One region of the Bacillus sp. GW823-FHT06A11 genome, then DNA from elsewhere that is predicted to be linked to it. Evidence: riboswitches for the same ligand, from Rfam matches in the RefSeq annotation. Region 1 holds a riboswitch; the other holds the start of a gene.
What was found. Region 1 has a riboswitch for S-adenosylmethionine ahead of mmuP (S-methylmethionine permease). Riboswitches for the same ligand answer to the same signal wherever they lie in the genome.

Region 1 (8,090 bases):
TAACTGTAAAACAAATTATATTGTTTGTTTTAATAACAGGATACTATTCCCTTGCATTATCAGCTACTTCACTTGGTCGTTCAGATGATATGGCCTTTGCAAGAACCATTGATTTTGATGTACTTAGTATTTATAAAAAAGCATGGAATACATTTTCATTTACTTCCTTTTTCCATATCATTGTGAATATAGGTATGCTTTTTCCTTTAGGAATTTTATTCCCTTTATTTAGTAAGGTTTTTCAAAAAACAAAATGGATGTTAATCATCTCAATTATAGCAAGTTTATTGATTGAAATTCTTGAATTTACACTGCAACGAGGAAGTATGGAACTAGCAGATTTACTTCATAATACTTTAGGCATGATGTTAGGATATTCTGTGTTAAACATAGTTCTTATATTTTTGAAAAAAAATGAAACAGATACAAAAATAATTAAATATTTATATCTGCCCATTACAGTAAGTTTCGTCGCACTCGGAATAATGATTTCGTATCAAATGAAGGAATTTGGAAATATGCCTATTGATCCCATTGCAAAAAATGATATGTCTCAAGTTACTATAAAAACATCAATAGAGTTAAAAGACGCAGAGAAAAAAATGCCTGTTTACAAATATTACGGTACAAAAAAATCACATGTTCGAGATGTTGAGATTCTTTCTCCAAAGGAAGCATTTCAAAAACTGAAACAAGGAGAATTTGATTCTATTGGATCTTTCAAAGCAGGTGATACATTATTCATCACAAAATATAATATAGATTACTATACTGATACAAAAGGCTTCTCACAGCCTATATATGTTTTTAAAGTTCACTTAAATGATAGGGATAGTTGGTTTCAACCTATTTCCGCAAAGAAATAACGTAAATTTGGTTTTGTTGCAAAGCTTTTTAAGAAATAAACAGAGACCTGAATGTATGAAGAAATATTATGAAGGGCATGAGGATTGGTATGAAAATGAGACGGAAGCAATTAAGCAACGATATGAGTGGTTAGAAGAAACTTGCCGACTTGAAATGAAATCGTTTGAAGAATTGCAATATAAACGAATTACTGGAACGGATGGAGAAAAAAGATTCATTAATGACATTGATGATTATTTTAAACATTATGGTATAGAAACTTATGATATGGATTGGGTAGAAAAAGAATGTGTAAACGTGACGTTCTTCTTCATTTTAGATGAAGCTAAACAGTATCAAAAATATTATCCTCATAATCTTGGGAAATCAAGAGTATCTTGTACAGCTCTCCTTATACCTAATTATAAATGTTTATGTTCAATCTTAGATTTCCTGCTTGGAGGAATAAAATGATCTTGAACAAAGTTTATATAAATAATCCTACAAACCATTGCAATATAAAATACTGCACAAAAGAAGATTAAAATGTATTTAAATGTCTTGTTTATATTGGTACCTTCCTAAAAGGAACTAATTTGGATTTTAATATTGTATGTAAAAAGGAAAGGATAGTTGAACAGGAGAGTATACCTGTTTACATCTATCCTTTTTTACAACAATATGACCACATTTACTACTACAACAAATTTTCATATAGTTATTGAACTATTTTTTGAATAACTAAATTAACCTTTTTGTTAACTTTAATTACGAATAAATGGTCCCCTTCACCTTCAATTGGATCAACTACATCTTCATTAAAAGATTCAGCATGTTGTCTACCATGTCTATTAAACTAACAGTTTTTATTTTCCCTAATTCTTTTCCATACCTAAGGTACCCAAAAGTCCACTGGATTCCCGAGGCTACTATCCACATTTGTGTCTCTAAAAAGACTTTTTGTGCCACTAGACGTAACTGTAGATTCCTGAACAAGAAAAATCATGAAAATACACACAAAGTTAGATTATCATTCATTACATTACTGTTTTGCTTCGTTCGAATAGAAAAACTCGGAAGAACGCCACTTGTTCGATATCTCCTCAATGTGATAAGGTGTCGTTCTGCAGCATCCGCCTATTAAACGTGCACCTGCTTGGTACCATTCTTCAGATTGAATATCCAACGTGTTACATTGTTCATGACCATGCCATGTTTTTGTTTCTGGATTATAAGTTTCACCAGAGTTTGGATAAACAATAATTGGTTTTTTTGTGTTTGCCCGTAACTCTTGGATTGCACCAGTCACAACAGTTACGGGTGCACAATTGATGCCTATCGCTACAATTTGTTCACTTTTCTCAAAAACTCGTGCACACTCCACTAGTTTCATACCTTCACTAATCTCTTTCTCATTTTTTAGCGAAAAGGAAAGCCACGCATATGTTTCTGGAAACTCACGCAATAATGTATCTAATACTCTTGCTTCTTGCAGGCAAGGGATCGTTTCAAATGCCAATAGATCTGCACCTGCTTCGATTAACGCAGACATTCTCGAACGGTGAAAGTCTGCTAATGTTTTATCTGTCACAACATAGTTACCTACATACTCTGAACCATCTGCAAGGTAAGCTCCGTACGGCCCAACTGATGCAACAACCAATGGTTTAGGCCTATTCGTTTGCGTATTTTCCTTCCAAAAATCATCTCTTGCCTTTCTTGCAAGTAACACCGTTTTCTTAATTAATTCCAAAGCTTCCTGTTCTTGTATTCCACGCGCGGAAAACCCACTAATAGTAGCTTGATAGCTTGCTGTTATGGCACAGTCTGCTCCAGCACGAAAATAGTCCGAATGCACCTGATAAATTAGTTCCGGGTTTTCTAGTAACACACGTGCCGACCAAAGGGGATCGTCCAAATTACATCCATGCGCCTCCAATTCAGTAGCTAATGCTCCGTCAAGAAGCATAATGGAATGTTGGGATAAAATAGCATCAATTGGGTTGATTTTGTTCGACATAATCTACACCCCTCTTTTTTAGATTTTTTGTTAGATAATAACTTCCATAGCAAAACAAAATAAACGGTATGCCGCAATATAAGGCAATTCTCTGTGTTGGATCGAATGCAATTCCAATACACGATGCCAGACAAAGGATAAAAGAAGCAATTGGTACTAATGGATATAGTGGTGTGCGATAAATCAAGTCCTTTTCAGAATTTCCTTCTTTCAAAAATTGTCTGCGAAATAGGAACTGGGAAGCGCTAATACTCATCCAAACTATAACTACTGCTAGACCGGAAATGGAAACAAGTACGATATAGACAGTATCTGGTGCCACAATACTTGAGAGCAAAGCCAAAGCTCCACCCATCATACTGAAAATGACGGCGTTGATTGGAACACCTTGCTTCGTCATTTTCCCAAAAATCGGGGATATCGTATTCTTATTAGCAAGCGACCAAAGCATTCTAGAAGAGGCATAAAGGCCTGAGTTTGCCGCAGATAAAATGGCTGTTAAGATAACGAAATTCATTATGTCAGCTGAATATGGCACCCCAATTCGTTCTAGAACTGCAACAAAAGGGCTCTCTAATACCCCTGCATCGGAAATAGGCAATAACGCAGATAAAACAACAATCGTTCCTACAAAAAAGATGATCAATCTCCACAGAGTAGTTCGAATGGCCTTCGGTATCATTTTTTCTGGGTTCGCTGTTTCTCCAGCTGCAATGCCTATTAATTCTGTTCCCGAAAAAGCAAAATTAACCGCAAGCATGGTCATCATAATGGCCGTAGCACCATGAGGAAATAAACCTCCACTTGTAAAATTAGAAAAGAATGGTGCTGCTTTTGAATGAGTCATTGGAAGAAACCCTAGCATTGCCGCTACTCCTAAAACAATAAAAATCACAATAGCTATAACCTTTATCGATGAAAACCAAAATTCGGATTCGGCGAAAAATTTAACAGTCAGGACATTTAATACAAAGATCAAAATGGCAAAAAGAGCACTCCATACCCAAATATTAACCGATGGAAACCATCGCTTCATAAGTAATCCTGCGGCTGTAAATTCAGACCCTAAAGCAACAGTCCAAGTTAACCAATACAACCAGGCTACTGTATACCCTGTACCAGGTCCAATGTATTTAACTGCATAACTATGAAATGCGCCCGTTTCAGGCATATGTACGGAAAGCTCGCCTAAACATAGCATAACTAGATAAACTACTAGCGCACCAATCAGATAGGATAGAATTGTTCCAAACGGGCCAGCTTGTTGAATAGTGTAACCCGAGCTTAAGAATAAGCCAGTTCCAATCACCCCACCAAGTGATAGCATGACTAAATGACGTGCTTGCATTTTCCTTTGAAATTCTCTCCCATTTTTGTTCTCCATTTCTACTCTCCTTTAGTTACTATCCAGAAAAAACAAAAACGCACTCTAAAAAAGAGGGCGTTACTGACAAATAAAAACGGAAGCTCTCATCTATCAGGATTATCACCCGCTGGAATTAGCACAGTGTCTACTTAAGCAGACCTGTTGCTGAGGTTTCATAAGGCCAGTCCCTCCACCTCTCTGGATAAGAAATATTTTTTTATAACCTTTTCAATCCATTTAATAACTGTCAAGATAATTCTGTTTTTTTTAAAAATATCTATTATAGAAATACAAAAAATAGAGTATTACTATAACTGCAACCCACTCCTTCTCGGGTATTATTTAAAAATCGAACATACACAACCTGATTTATTTATGATACGGTTCACAAGCACTTCCTCAAAATTTAATGCACTTCTAAATATCTTCTTACTTCTTTGGCTATGGGGTCACCATACATAACCATCAACTCAGGTATTTTAATACCCTCAAATATCAAAAAAACGTTATCTTTTCTAAACAAGCTAAATTAGAAAGGATGAGGTTTTCTTATGAATCTCTCGATTCAAGATGAATTATTACCATTTGCAGAATAATTACAACGATATGTTACACCTGTATTCTTAGAAGAACTTGCAAGAGAAATAGGATTTATAAGGCGAAGACTTAAGTTTTCTGGATCAGAATTAGCTGCTATTTGCATTTGGATTAGTCAACGGGCGGCAAGTGATTCCTTGGTTCGATTATGAGTGGGCTTCATGCAGCGGCAGGGCTTAGCCCTGAGGGACTTAATAAAACTCCTGTTGAAGTTTCTAATTGACTACAAAGTTGAGTAATAGAGGTAGTAGCGGTTTGTTGATTTAACCATACACACAAATATAAAAAATGATGCCCATGGCACTTGCGTTTTCATTTCATTCCGCCTGCTTTCTATAGCTAATTGATTAAGTGTAGTGGGAAACATATATCGATATAAATCTTTAGCAAATAAAGACAACTTTTGTTTTTGATAAATATTTATAAAAAGCACGTCACCTTTTCTCATTAACATAAGTGAATAGTAACGTGCTTTTAACTTCAAGAATAGTCTAAATCCTTAAGTTGATGGATGTGGGGTACCACCACATGCCCATCAAGCTAAAAATGGATTTTCTATGAAATTCCATTTTTTTGTTGTGCCACTATTACCGTTTCTGTTTCGTTATCAGATAAGCTCAAATTTCTTCCTCATCTTAAAGTGGAACAAATTTATTACTTAAATTGTCTATTTAGTACCCTTTTTAAATATGAATATATTTCTTAAAGTGACTTCAATAATTTTAAGTAAATCAAAAGGAGAATTGAAAGGCAGGAGAATATAGCATGTCAGAAAATTATCGTTCTCGAGAGGAGCGACGACAAGTTAAAAAGAACAAACAGCCAGCAGCTAAAAAACAAAAACCAAAAGGCAAGACATCATTTTTTCGTAAGTTTTTAATTAGTTGTTTATTAGTTGGTATTGTAGGGTTAGTCACAGGGGTTGCTACTTTTTTCGTTATGATCAAGGATGCGCCAAAACTCGAGAAAGCAAAACTTGTTAATCCGTTATCCTCAAAAATTTATGATAAAGATGGGAAATTGATATATGAATATGGGAAAGAAAAACGAACGAATATTATGTATGGTCAAATTCCTAAGTTAGTAGAAAATGCGTTTTTAGCGACAGAAGATGCACGTTTTTACGAGCACAGTGGCGTAGATTTTAAAGGTACTGCACGTGCAGTTTTAGTCAGCCTAAAAGGGGATTACGGCTCTCAAGGTGGAAGTACGATTACGCAGCAAGTTATTAAAAATTATTTCTTATCGATGGAAAAAACGTCAAAGAGAAAGGCACAAGAAATATATTTAGCGTATAAGCTAGAACAACAGTATTCAAAACATGAAATTTTAGAAATGTATTTAAATAAAGTTTACTTAGGTAACCGTTCATACGGAATTGCAACAGCAGTACAAAATTACTATGGTAAGGAATTGAGAGATTTAACACTACCAGAAGTTGCAATGCTTGCTGGCTTAATGAAAGCGCCTAATAACTATGATCCAACGAAAGAACAAAATATCAAAAAAGCAACAGAAAGAAGAAATGTTGTACTTCAATTAATGAATCGACATGGTTATATTACAAAAAAGGAAATGGAAGACGCATCAAAAATTCCAGTAACAGAAGGACTTAAGAAAGCAACTGAACAAAAAGAAATGCCATATCCTGCTTTTATGGATGCGGTTGTGAAAGAAGTTGAAAAAGAAATGCCAGATGCAAATATTGGATCTGACGGTTTAGAAATTTATACAACATTAGATCCAAAGGCACAGGATTTTGCGGACAAGCTTTTAAATAGCGGTATTATTAATTATCCAAATGAGAAATTCCAAGGGGCTTTCACATTTATGGATACGAAAACAGGAGAAGTACGTGCAATTGGTAGTGGACGTGGTGAAAATAAAGCTGTTTTTAAAGGACATAATATTGCAATTGAATTAAATCGCTCAGCAGGTTCCACGATGAAACCAATTTTTGATTACGCTCCTGCAATTGAATATTTAAAATGGGCTACTTACCATCAAATTGATGACTCTCCATATAAGTATTCAACAGGACAAGAAGTTAGAAATGCAGATAGAAAGCATTTAGGACCAATTACAATGCGTGATGCATTGAAAACTTCCCGAAATATCCCGGCTATTAAAACTGCAAAAGAAGTAGGAATTAATAAATCAAAAGCTTTCTCTGAAAAGCTAGGTATTACATTTAATGTAGCACCGACCGAATCAACAGCGATTGGTACAAATGAAGCGTCACCAACTGAAATTGCAGGCGCTTATGCGGCATTTGGTAATGATGGTAAGTACACGAAACCACATTTTGTTAAGAAAATCGTTTATCCAGATGGTAAATCAAAAAGCTTTGAGCAAAAGCCAAAACGAGTTATGAAGGATTCTACAGCATATATGATTACTGATATGCTTCGTACTTTTGTTTCATCTGGATTGGGTACAGCAGCTAATATAGGTTCTTTAGATGTAGCCGGTAAAACAGGGACAACAAACTATTCTTTAGAACAAATAGCACAATATAATTTACCAGAAAGTGCTAATCGTGATAGTTGGTTTGCTGGTTATACACCACAATATACGATGGCTGTATGGACCGGATATACAAAGGATAGTAAAGATGATTATATTAGTAGTAAAAATACGAAAATAGCTCAATTGATTTTTAAAGAAATGATGAGTAAGTTTGCTACAGATAAATCGCAATTTAAAATGCCGAACAGTGTGGTTCAAGAAGATAGCGAATTACGTATTAAAGGTGAGAAGCGTGATACTTCTCCAAATGCGAAAATAGCCAATACGACTGAACAGCCAAATGAAAATAAGCAAAAAGAAAAGCAAAAGAAACAAGAAGAATTAAAGAAACCAGAAGATCAAAAGCAAAGTGAGCCAAACAACGGTAGTGGCGAAGGAAATACAAAACCGCCAAACAACGGTAGTGGCGAAGGAAATACAAAACCGCCAAACAACGGTAGTGGCGAAGGAAATACAAAACCGCCAAACAACGGTAGTGGCGAAGGAAATACAAAACCGCCAAACAACGGTAGTGGCGAAGGAAATACAAAGCCGCCAAACAGTGGTAGTGGCGAAGGAAATACAAAGCCGCCAAACAATGGGGAGGGTCATGGAACGCCAATGCAACCAAGTAATGATGGGAATTCAGGAGAGAATCCAGCCAATAATGGTTAATAAGTAATATGAAAATATTGTTGGTCCTTTGCAAATTTAAAAAAAGCATAAATATATTAGTAAATGAGCAACAACGTT
Region 2 (8,090 bases), on a different contig from region 1:
AAGAAAACTTTATAAAATTGCTAAGTTTTGTCGGAATTTATCATTTTTCAACTTTAATTGTCATAGTACTTACATTTTATTTATGGCTGTAATAAAGGTATATTTTGGGATTTATCTGTAAAATACAGGAGGAAAGTAATAGTTTTTATGGGGTGAAATAGTACTTAGAAAGCTAATAAAACACTAGTAAGGAATCGTTCTCATGTGAGGTTTTCTAACATGGGTTTATTTTTTGTCAAGAAAATTATTTGCATTCGGGGAAAGTTATTTTGTTGTCAGATTTTAAATTTTGATTTATGATTTTTAACAGGGACAAAATGTAGTGAATTGTCGAATAATATGTAATACTCTTAATTTCTTAGTTTTATAGAGATAGAATGAGAGATAGAGTGACACATCGAAGAGGGGGTTACAACAAATATGAAAAGAATAGGACTTGCATGGCAAATATTAATAGGGCTTGCGCTTGGTATTGCGGTTGGGGCGATTTTCTTTGATAATCCAGCTGTTGTTAAGTACTTACAACCAATTGGTGATATTTTCATCCGATTAATTAAAATGATCGTTGTACCGATTGTTGTAGCAAGTATTGTTGTTGGGGTTGCTGGTGTTGGCGATGTTAAAAAACTAGGTCGACTAGGCGGAAAAACAATTCTTTACTTTGAAATTATTACAACAATTGCAATTATTGTTGGTCTATTAATAGCGAATATTTTCCAACCAGGAAAAGGCGTAAATATGGAGCAGTTAACAAAGACAGATATTTCGAAATATACACATACGACAGAGCAAGTACAAAGTCATTCATTTGCAGATACGTTTGTAAATATTGTTCCAACGAACATTATGAAGTCATTGGCTGACGGAGATATGCTTGCTATTATCTTCTTCTCTGTACTATTTGGTTTAGGTGTAGCAGCAATTGGTGAGAGAGGAAGACCAGTTCTTCAATTTTTCCAAGGTGTAGCTGATGCAATGTTTTATGTAACAAACCAAGTTATGAAATTTGCACCATTTGGTGTGTTTGCACTAATTGGTGTTACAGTTTCTACATTTGGTCTTGCTTCATTAATTCCATTAGGGAAATTACTAATTGTCGTATATGGAGCAATGATCTTCTTCGTCGTAGTTGTCTTAGGACTTACAGCGAAAATATTTGGAATTAACATTTTCCAATTCTTTAAGATTTTAAAAGACGAGCTGATCTTAGCGTATTCTACAGCAAGCTCAGAAACAGTTTTACCAAAAATCATGGAGAAAATGGAGAAATTCGGTTGTCCGAAAGCAATTACATCTTTCGTTATTCCGACAGGTTATTCATTTAACTTAGATGGATCAACTTTATATCAAGCAATTGCAGCTATTTTCTTGGCGCAAATGTACGGTATTGATTTATCTATTACACAACAAATTACATTATTACTTGTATTAATGGTTACATCAAAAGGTATCGCAGGTGTACCGGGCGTATCATTCGTTGTATTATTAGCGACACTTGGTACAGTAGGTATTCCACCTGAAGGTTTAGCGTTCATTGCTGGTATTGACCGTATTTTAGATATGGCTCGTACAGCAGTTAACGTTGTAGGAAACTCTTTAGCAGCTGTAGTTATGTCTAAGTGGGAAGGTCAATATGACGCTGAAAAAGGACAAGCTTATTTAAAAGAGATTTCTGAAAAGGGTCAAGCTGCTTAATTATAATATGAACAAGCTCTCACATAATATGTGGGAGCTTTTCTGTATATAGAAGAGGAGTATACATAATGAAACGTAAATATGGTGACGGTTCTTCGTGGAAAAGACTAATAGAAAAGAGTTATAGGCTTAAGCAAGTGGAAGAGGGAATGCTCGGAATACTGGATATAAAAAAGGTGAGAGAGCCTAGTTGTAAAGAATATGATGGTAAAGAAATTTGTATTGCAAGTGATGGGTATATGTGGGTTCAATATTTCATTAATGGAAAGAACTTTGCGATTACAGCTATGTTAGATGATAGGCACAATTTAGTGCAATATTATATTGATGTGACGAAAGAATATGAAATAGACGATCGTGGTTTACCGTATTTTGATGATTTATATTTAGATGTAGTATTATTACCTAGCGGTAAGGTGTATGTATTAGATGAAGAGGAGCTAGAGGATGCTTATAAAAGTGGCGATGTCACGAAGGAAGAGTATGAGTTAGCTTGGTACACTACGAAATGGATATTAGAAGCAATAAAAAATAGTGAATTTTATTGGATTTCAATATTGGAAGAAGAAATCGAAAAGTTAAAATGATTATTGTATTCAAATTTTTGTATAATTACCAAAAAAATCTATACAAAAAATAATTGACTTTTGTTTTGTAAGCGAGTAAAGTTAGGGAAGAAATTATTATTAAAAAATAAATATGAAACCTTCTTATAAAGAGAGGCGGAGGGACTGGCCCTACGATGCCTCGGCAGCGGACTCGATTTCAGAGTGCTGTGCCAAATCCAGCAAGCATGTGCTTGAAAGATGAGAAGAGCGTTTCTTATAGATGTATAAGACCTCTTCTCATCGGAAGAGGTCTTTTGTTATTCATTAGAAAAAGGTTGAAACTAGGGAGAGATGGTACTTTGAAAGAAACGAGAGGAAATGGTTTAGCTTTATTACCACTTGGGATATTTTTGGCGCTATTCATTGGTTCTGGAATTATTACAGGTGATTTCTATAAATTGCCGATACTTGTAGCAATTTCAATTGCTGTAGGAATCGCTTTAGTGATGAATCGTAAAGAAAGTTTTAATGTGAAAGTCGAGCGGTTCGCTAAAGGTGCAGGAAATCCGGATATTATGATTATGGTATTAATTTTTGTGCTTGCAGGTGCATTTTCTGAAACGGCTAAAGGAATGGGCGGAGTAGACTCAACTGTTAATTTAGCGTTAACTATTTTACCGCCAGGATTTATCGTAGCTGGAATCTTTGTTATTGGTGCATTTATTTCATTAGCAATGGGAACTTCAATGGGAACAATTGCAGCATTAGCGCCGATTGCTGTAGGTATTAGTGGTCAAACTGATATCTCAATTGCGCTTGCAATGGCTACTGTTGTTGGGGGAGCGATGTTTGGTGATAATTTATCATTTATTTCAGATACAACAATCGCAGCTGTTCGTTCACAAGGAACAGAAATGAAAGATAAGTTTAAAACGAATTTTTTAATTGTGTTACCAGCGGCTATTATTACAATTGTACTATTAGTAATAGTTACTTCAGGAAGTGACACGCAAATTAAAGCACATAGCTTTGATTGGATAAAGATTTTACCGTACGCAGGAGTACTTATTACAGCGCTACTTGGCTGGAATGTACTTATTGTATTAACTGGTGGAACTGTATTATCTGGTGTTATCGGTCTTATAGATGGAAGTTACACGTTAGAAAGTTTCTTTAAAAGTGTAACGACTGGAATGGGCGGTATGATGGAGTTAGTATTACTTGCTATATTAATTGGCGGTATGGTTGAATTAATCCAATATAATGGTGGTATTCAATATTTAATGAATGTATTAACACGTAATATTCGTTCGAAAAAAGGTGCGGAATTTGGTATTGCTGGTTTAGTAAGTATGACGAATATGTGTACAGCGAATAATACGATTTCGATTATTTTTACAGGCCCGCTTGCAAAAAATATTGCAGATCAATATGAAATAGACCCTCGTAAATCAGCGAGTGTATTAGATCTTTTCTCATGTTGTGTACAAGGATTAATTCCGTACGGTGCCCAAATGTTAACGGCAGCAGGATTTGCAGCGTTATCTCCGGTTGAATTGTTGCCATATGCATTTTATCCAATCTTAGTTGGAGTATGTGGGATTGTTTCTATTTTAATTGGATTTCCAAGATTTTCTAAAGTAGCTGAGAAAAAAGAGTATCATAAAACAGCTTAATTTAATATGAATGTTAGTAATTAAAAAAACGTGCAGAGAATAAACTCTGCACGTTTTTTTGCGTAAAGGGCTGAATATGACTCGGTCTTAAGTCTGAGTTAAAAACGGTTCTTAAGCTCGTTATGGAAAGATGAAAAAATAGTTAAGATAAGAGTATCAAATCGAAGGGAGGCAAGCACAAGATGAAACAATTTCTAGCGTTTATCGCAGCCGGTATTTTGGCTTTAATTGCTCTTGGTAGTCTTGCTGGTATTGTAGGATTCGCAATCGGAGCAGGAGTTGTATATTGGAGCTATAAATCATTTGTGCGAGCTAAGTCATTTTTTGGAAAGTTAGCTTGGGGTATTGTTGGTTTAATCGGTTTATCCATTGCGCTTTCTCATTCACCAGCATTAATCGGTATCGCTGCTTTAGTGGTTTTATACTACGGATACCGTGAGTGGAAAAAAGAAAAAGATGTAGTTGTTGAATCTGCTCCAGAAAGTTCTAAACCATATAGCAACTTTGAAGATGAGTGGAACAAATTAATGAAAAACTAAAACAATAAATCAAATTATAAATAAAGTAGAAGAGAGGAAGATTTATAATGAAACAATCTTTATTCGGACGTGTACGCGATGCAATTTTAGCTGATTTTCATAACGTGTTAGATGAGAAGGAAAGAAAAAATCCAATTGCGATGTTAAACCAATATTTACGTGATAGTGAGCGTGAAATAACAAAAATTGAGAAGTTAATTGAACGTCATAAAACATTAAAATCTAACTTTGCTCGTGAGCTTGAGCAAGCACGTTATTTCGTTAACAAAAGATCAAAGCAAGCTATCATTGCTCAAGAAGCAGGCGAATTACAATTGCACGAACGTGCGTTAGAAGAGGTAGCTTATTATGAAGGGCAAGTAACTCGATTAGAAGAAATGTATGCAGGTGTTGTAGAGCAAATTGATGAGTTAGAGCGTCGTCTTTCTGAAATGAAAAATAAATTAAAAGAAATGCACGCAAAGCGTATGGAACTAATGGCACGTGAAAATATGGCACATGCAAATCGTCGTATGAATACTGCAATGCATAAAATGGATGAAAATAATCCGTTCTTACGATTTGAAGAAATTGAAGATCACATTCGTGACTTAGAAACTCGTATGAATGAAGAGCATGAGCGTGACACATTTGATATGAAAATTGCAAAACTTGAGCGTGAAATGAAAGAAAAGAATGATGTATCGTTAACGAAAGAGTTAACAAAATAATAGTAGTATATTATAAAACAGGCTTATGATATAGTGATAGGAGAAAAGGTGTTGGAAAGCAATGCCTTTTCTTCTATGTATATGTGACAAGAAGGGGGGAGCTGAAATGAAGAAACATTTTTCAAAGACACAATTAATGGGGATGCTCCTCATCATATTTGGATTCGGTCTTTTTCTTGATATGATACTTGGACATTTTGAACCAGGTGGTCTCATTTTTGCATTTATTATGCTTATGTTTGGAAGGCATTATCGTAAAAAGAATCGTTATGTACGGGGAAATGTATTTTTATTTGTTGGTGGTATCGTATTTTTATTCTTCTTATTTTCATCAGCAGCATTTGTTCTTGTCGTATTTGCTTGTTTAGCTTTAATTGGTTATCAATTGATTCAACAAGGGCATCAGCAAAAAGCAATGAAGGTTGAAATTAAAGAAAAAGGGATTATAGACGAAGAGAAGCAAATATATCGTACAGAACCATATTTGAAAAATATGTTTGTAGGCAATGTACGAATGATGGATCATATTTATGAACTTGAGGATATTAATGTTCAATACGGTGCTTGTGATGTGGAAATAGATTTAACTACTGCTATGATTCCAGAAGGGGAAACGGTAATTGTTATTCGGGGTGTCGTTGGTAATATTCGTTTATATGTGCCATATGATATTGAACTTTCTTTAAATCATTCTGTTATTGTCGGACGTGTGCTCTTGCCAGGTCATGAAGAGACAGGGTTTAACCGCAATGTTACATTTAGAACAGAGCAGTATAAAGAGGCTCCTCGTCGTATTAAAATTATTTCTTCGCTTGTCGTAGGCGACACGGAAGTGAGGAAAGTATAATGAAGAAACAAAAAAATATTTCGTGGATGTATATTCGTTATTCTATGTTGTCCTCAGTTAGTATCGCACTCATTTGTACAATTGTATATGTATGGAAAAGCGAGCAACAAGTGTATGATTTATTATGGAAGGAATCCATCGCTTCTGTTCCAATTGGCTTGTTTATTATGACTACAAGTTTACTTATCGGGGGAATTGTAGGATATGCAATCGGTTACTATATAGAGCAGCGTATACAAGGATTAAATACGTTTCTATTTGAAGTAGAGCGAGGGAATTTTCCGAGCGATGTTTCGTTTACTGCAGATGATGAATTTCATGAAGTGGAACGAAAAGTAATCGTTTTGGCTCGTCGATTAGAGGAGCAAGCTGGACTCTTTCAAAAAGTAACGAATGAACGAGCTCATTGGAATGAAGAGATGAGACAAGAAGCGATTTCTCAAGAAAGGCATCGTTTAGCAAGGGAGTTGCATGATTCAGTAAGTCAGCAGCTTTTCGCAATGTCGATGATGATGTCAGCGATTAATGAACAAATAACTGAATTTCCAGATGTGACAAAAAAACAATTACAACTTGTTGAAAATATGGTTGTAAATGCTCAATCAGAAATGAGAGCATTGCTCCTTCATTTACGTCCTGTACAATTGGAAGGTAAGAAACTGACAGAAGGTATAGAGGAATTATTAACGGAATTATCGCGAAAACAACATATGAAAATTGAATGGCTTATTGAGCCAATAGAATTAAAAAAAGGTGTAGAAGATCATTTATTCCGTATTGTGCAAGAAGCGCTATCAAATACGTTGCGACACGCAAAGGCAAAGAAAACAGAAGTGCGCCTTCGAAAAATTGATCAATATGCGATTTTAAAAATTATTGATGACGGCGTTGGGTTTGAAGTAGGCGTTAATAAGGCAGGTTCATATGGCCTAAGATCGATGCAAGAGCGTGTTCATGAAATTGGTGGGACACTCAAGGTGCTTAGTTTCCCGGCCAAAGGTACACAAATAGAAGTAAAAGTACCGATTATGATTGAGAGAGGGGGAGAAGTATGATAAAAGTATTGCTTGTCGATGATCATGAAATGGTTCGTATGGGTGTATCGGCATATTTATCTACACAGCCAGATATTGAAGTAGTAGGGGAAGCTGAGAATGGACGAAAAGGATCAGAATTAGCATTGCAATTAAGACCGGATATTATTTTAATGGACCTTGTTATGGATGAGATGGATGGTGTCGAAGCAACACGTGCTATTATTCAAGAATGGCCAGAAGCAAAAATTGTAGTTGTAACAAGCTTTTTAGATGACGAAAAATTGTACCCTGTTATTGAGGCTGGTGCGACCAGTTACTTATTAAAAACATCAAGAGCAAGTGATATTGCTGATGCTGTACGAGCTACTTATGATGGAGAAACAGTATTAGAGCCGAAAGTTACCGGGAAAATGATGTCCCGTATGCGTCAAAAGAAAGAGCAACCTTTGCATGATGACTTAACGGAAAGAGAGTTTGAGATTTTGTTATTAATTGCAGAGGGAAAAAGTAATCAAGAGATTGCGGACGAGTTATTTATTGCACTGAAAACGGTAAAGACACATGTGAGTAACATATTAAATAAATTGAATGTAAGTGATCGTACTCAGGCAGTTATTTATGCATTTAGGCATCAATTAACGAAGTGATAAAGTGAAGCTTTAATTGGCGGGGAATTCCTCGCTGATTATTGGCTCGCTACAATATAGATTTGGCGTTAAAACCATCGAATGTTTTTATTGACGATAAATAATGTAAGCGTTATCATTAAGGTGTTAACAGTACATATAAAGGGGAGAATGTATATGTTAGTTCAAACTATATTCGGAATGGATAAGTCTAAAAAATTAGGGGAGTATGTGAACGCATTACAAGCACTTTGTGAACAATATAATGTTGAAACAGATAAAATTGCGATTATTGAGGCAACAGAGGAATACTATTTATTTTTAGTAAAGCAAGAAGAGCGCTATGATGTTGTCAAGGTAGAAACAGTTGATACAAATATTGAATATTATACGAAAGCTTATAAAATAAGCA

Region 2: another riboswitch for S-adenosylmethionine. It lies ahead of AC1Q8L_RS05060 (Na+/H+ antiporter NhaC family protein); the one in region 1 lies ahead of mmuP (S-methylmethionine permease).

The regions. Positions count from the first base shown of each region.
Region 1 is NZ_JBXAHS010000012.1:58,734-66,823, reverse strand. Features, by position in the region: gene AC1Q8L_RS28905 (VanZ family protein) at 1-866, shown strand, start outside; gene AC1Q8L_RS28900 (hypothetical protein) at 922-1,320, shown strand; gene mmuM (homocysteine S-methyltransferase) at 1,889-2,866, opposite strand; gene mmuP (S-methylmethionine permease) at 2,841-4,250, opposite strand; SAM riboswitch class I at 4,334-4,441, opposite strand; partial or broken gene AC1Q8L_RS28885 (IS4 family transposase) at 4,784-5,028, shown strand; partial or broken gene AC1Q8L_RS28880 (IS4 family transposase) at 5,004-5,253, opposite strand; gene AC1Q8L_RS28875 (PBP1A family penicillin-binding protein) at 5,595-8,012, shown strand.
Region 2 is NZ_JBXAHS010000001.1:1,021,242-1,029,331, reverse strand. Features, by position in the region: gene gltP (glutamate/aspartate:proton symporter GltP) at 421-1,695, shown strand; gene AC1Q8L_RS05065 (ribonuclease FAU-1 family protein) at 1,764-2,282, shown strand; SAM riboswitch class I at 2,403-2,508, shown strand; gene AC1Q8L_RS05060 (Na+/H+ antiporter NhaC family protein) at 2,603-3,919, shown strand; gene AC1Q8L_RS05055 (lmo0954 family membrane protein) at 4,102-4,458, shown strand; gene AC1Q8L_RS05050 (PspA/IM30 family protein) at 4,506-5,168, shown strand; gene liaF (cell wall-active antibiotics response protein LiaF) at 5,275-6,015, shown strand; gene AC1Q8L_RS05040 (sensor histidine kinase) at 6,015-7,070, shown strand; gene AC1Q8L_RS05035 (response regulator) at 7,067-7,699, shown strand; gene AC1Q8L_RS05030 (DUF3922 domain-containing protein) at 7,781-8,090, shown strand, end outside.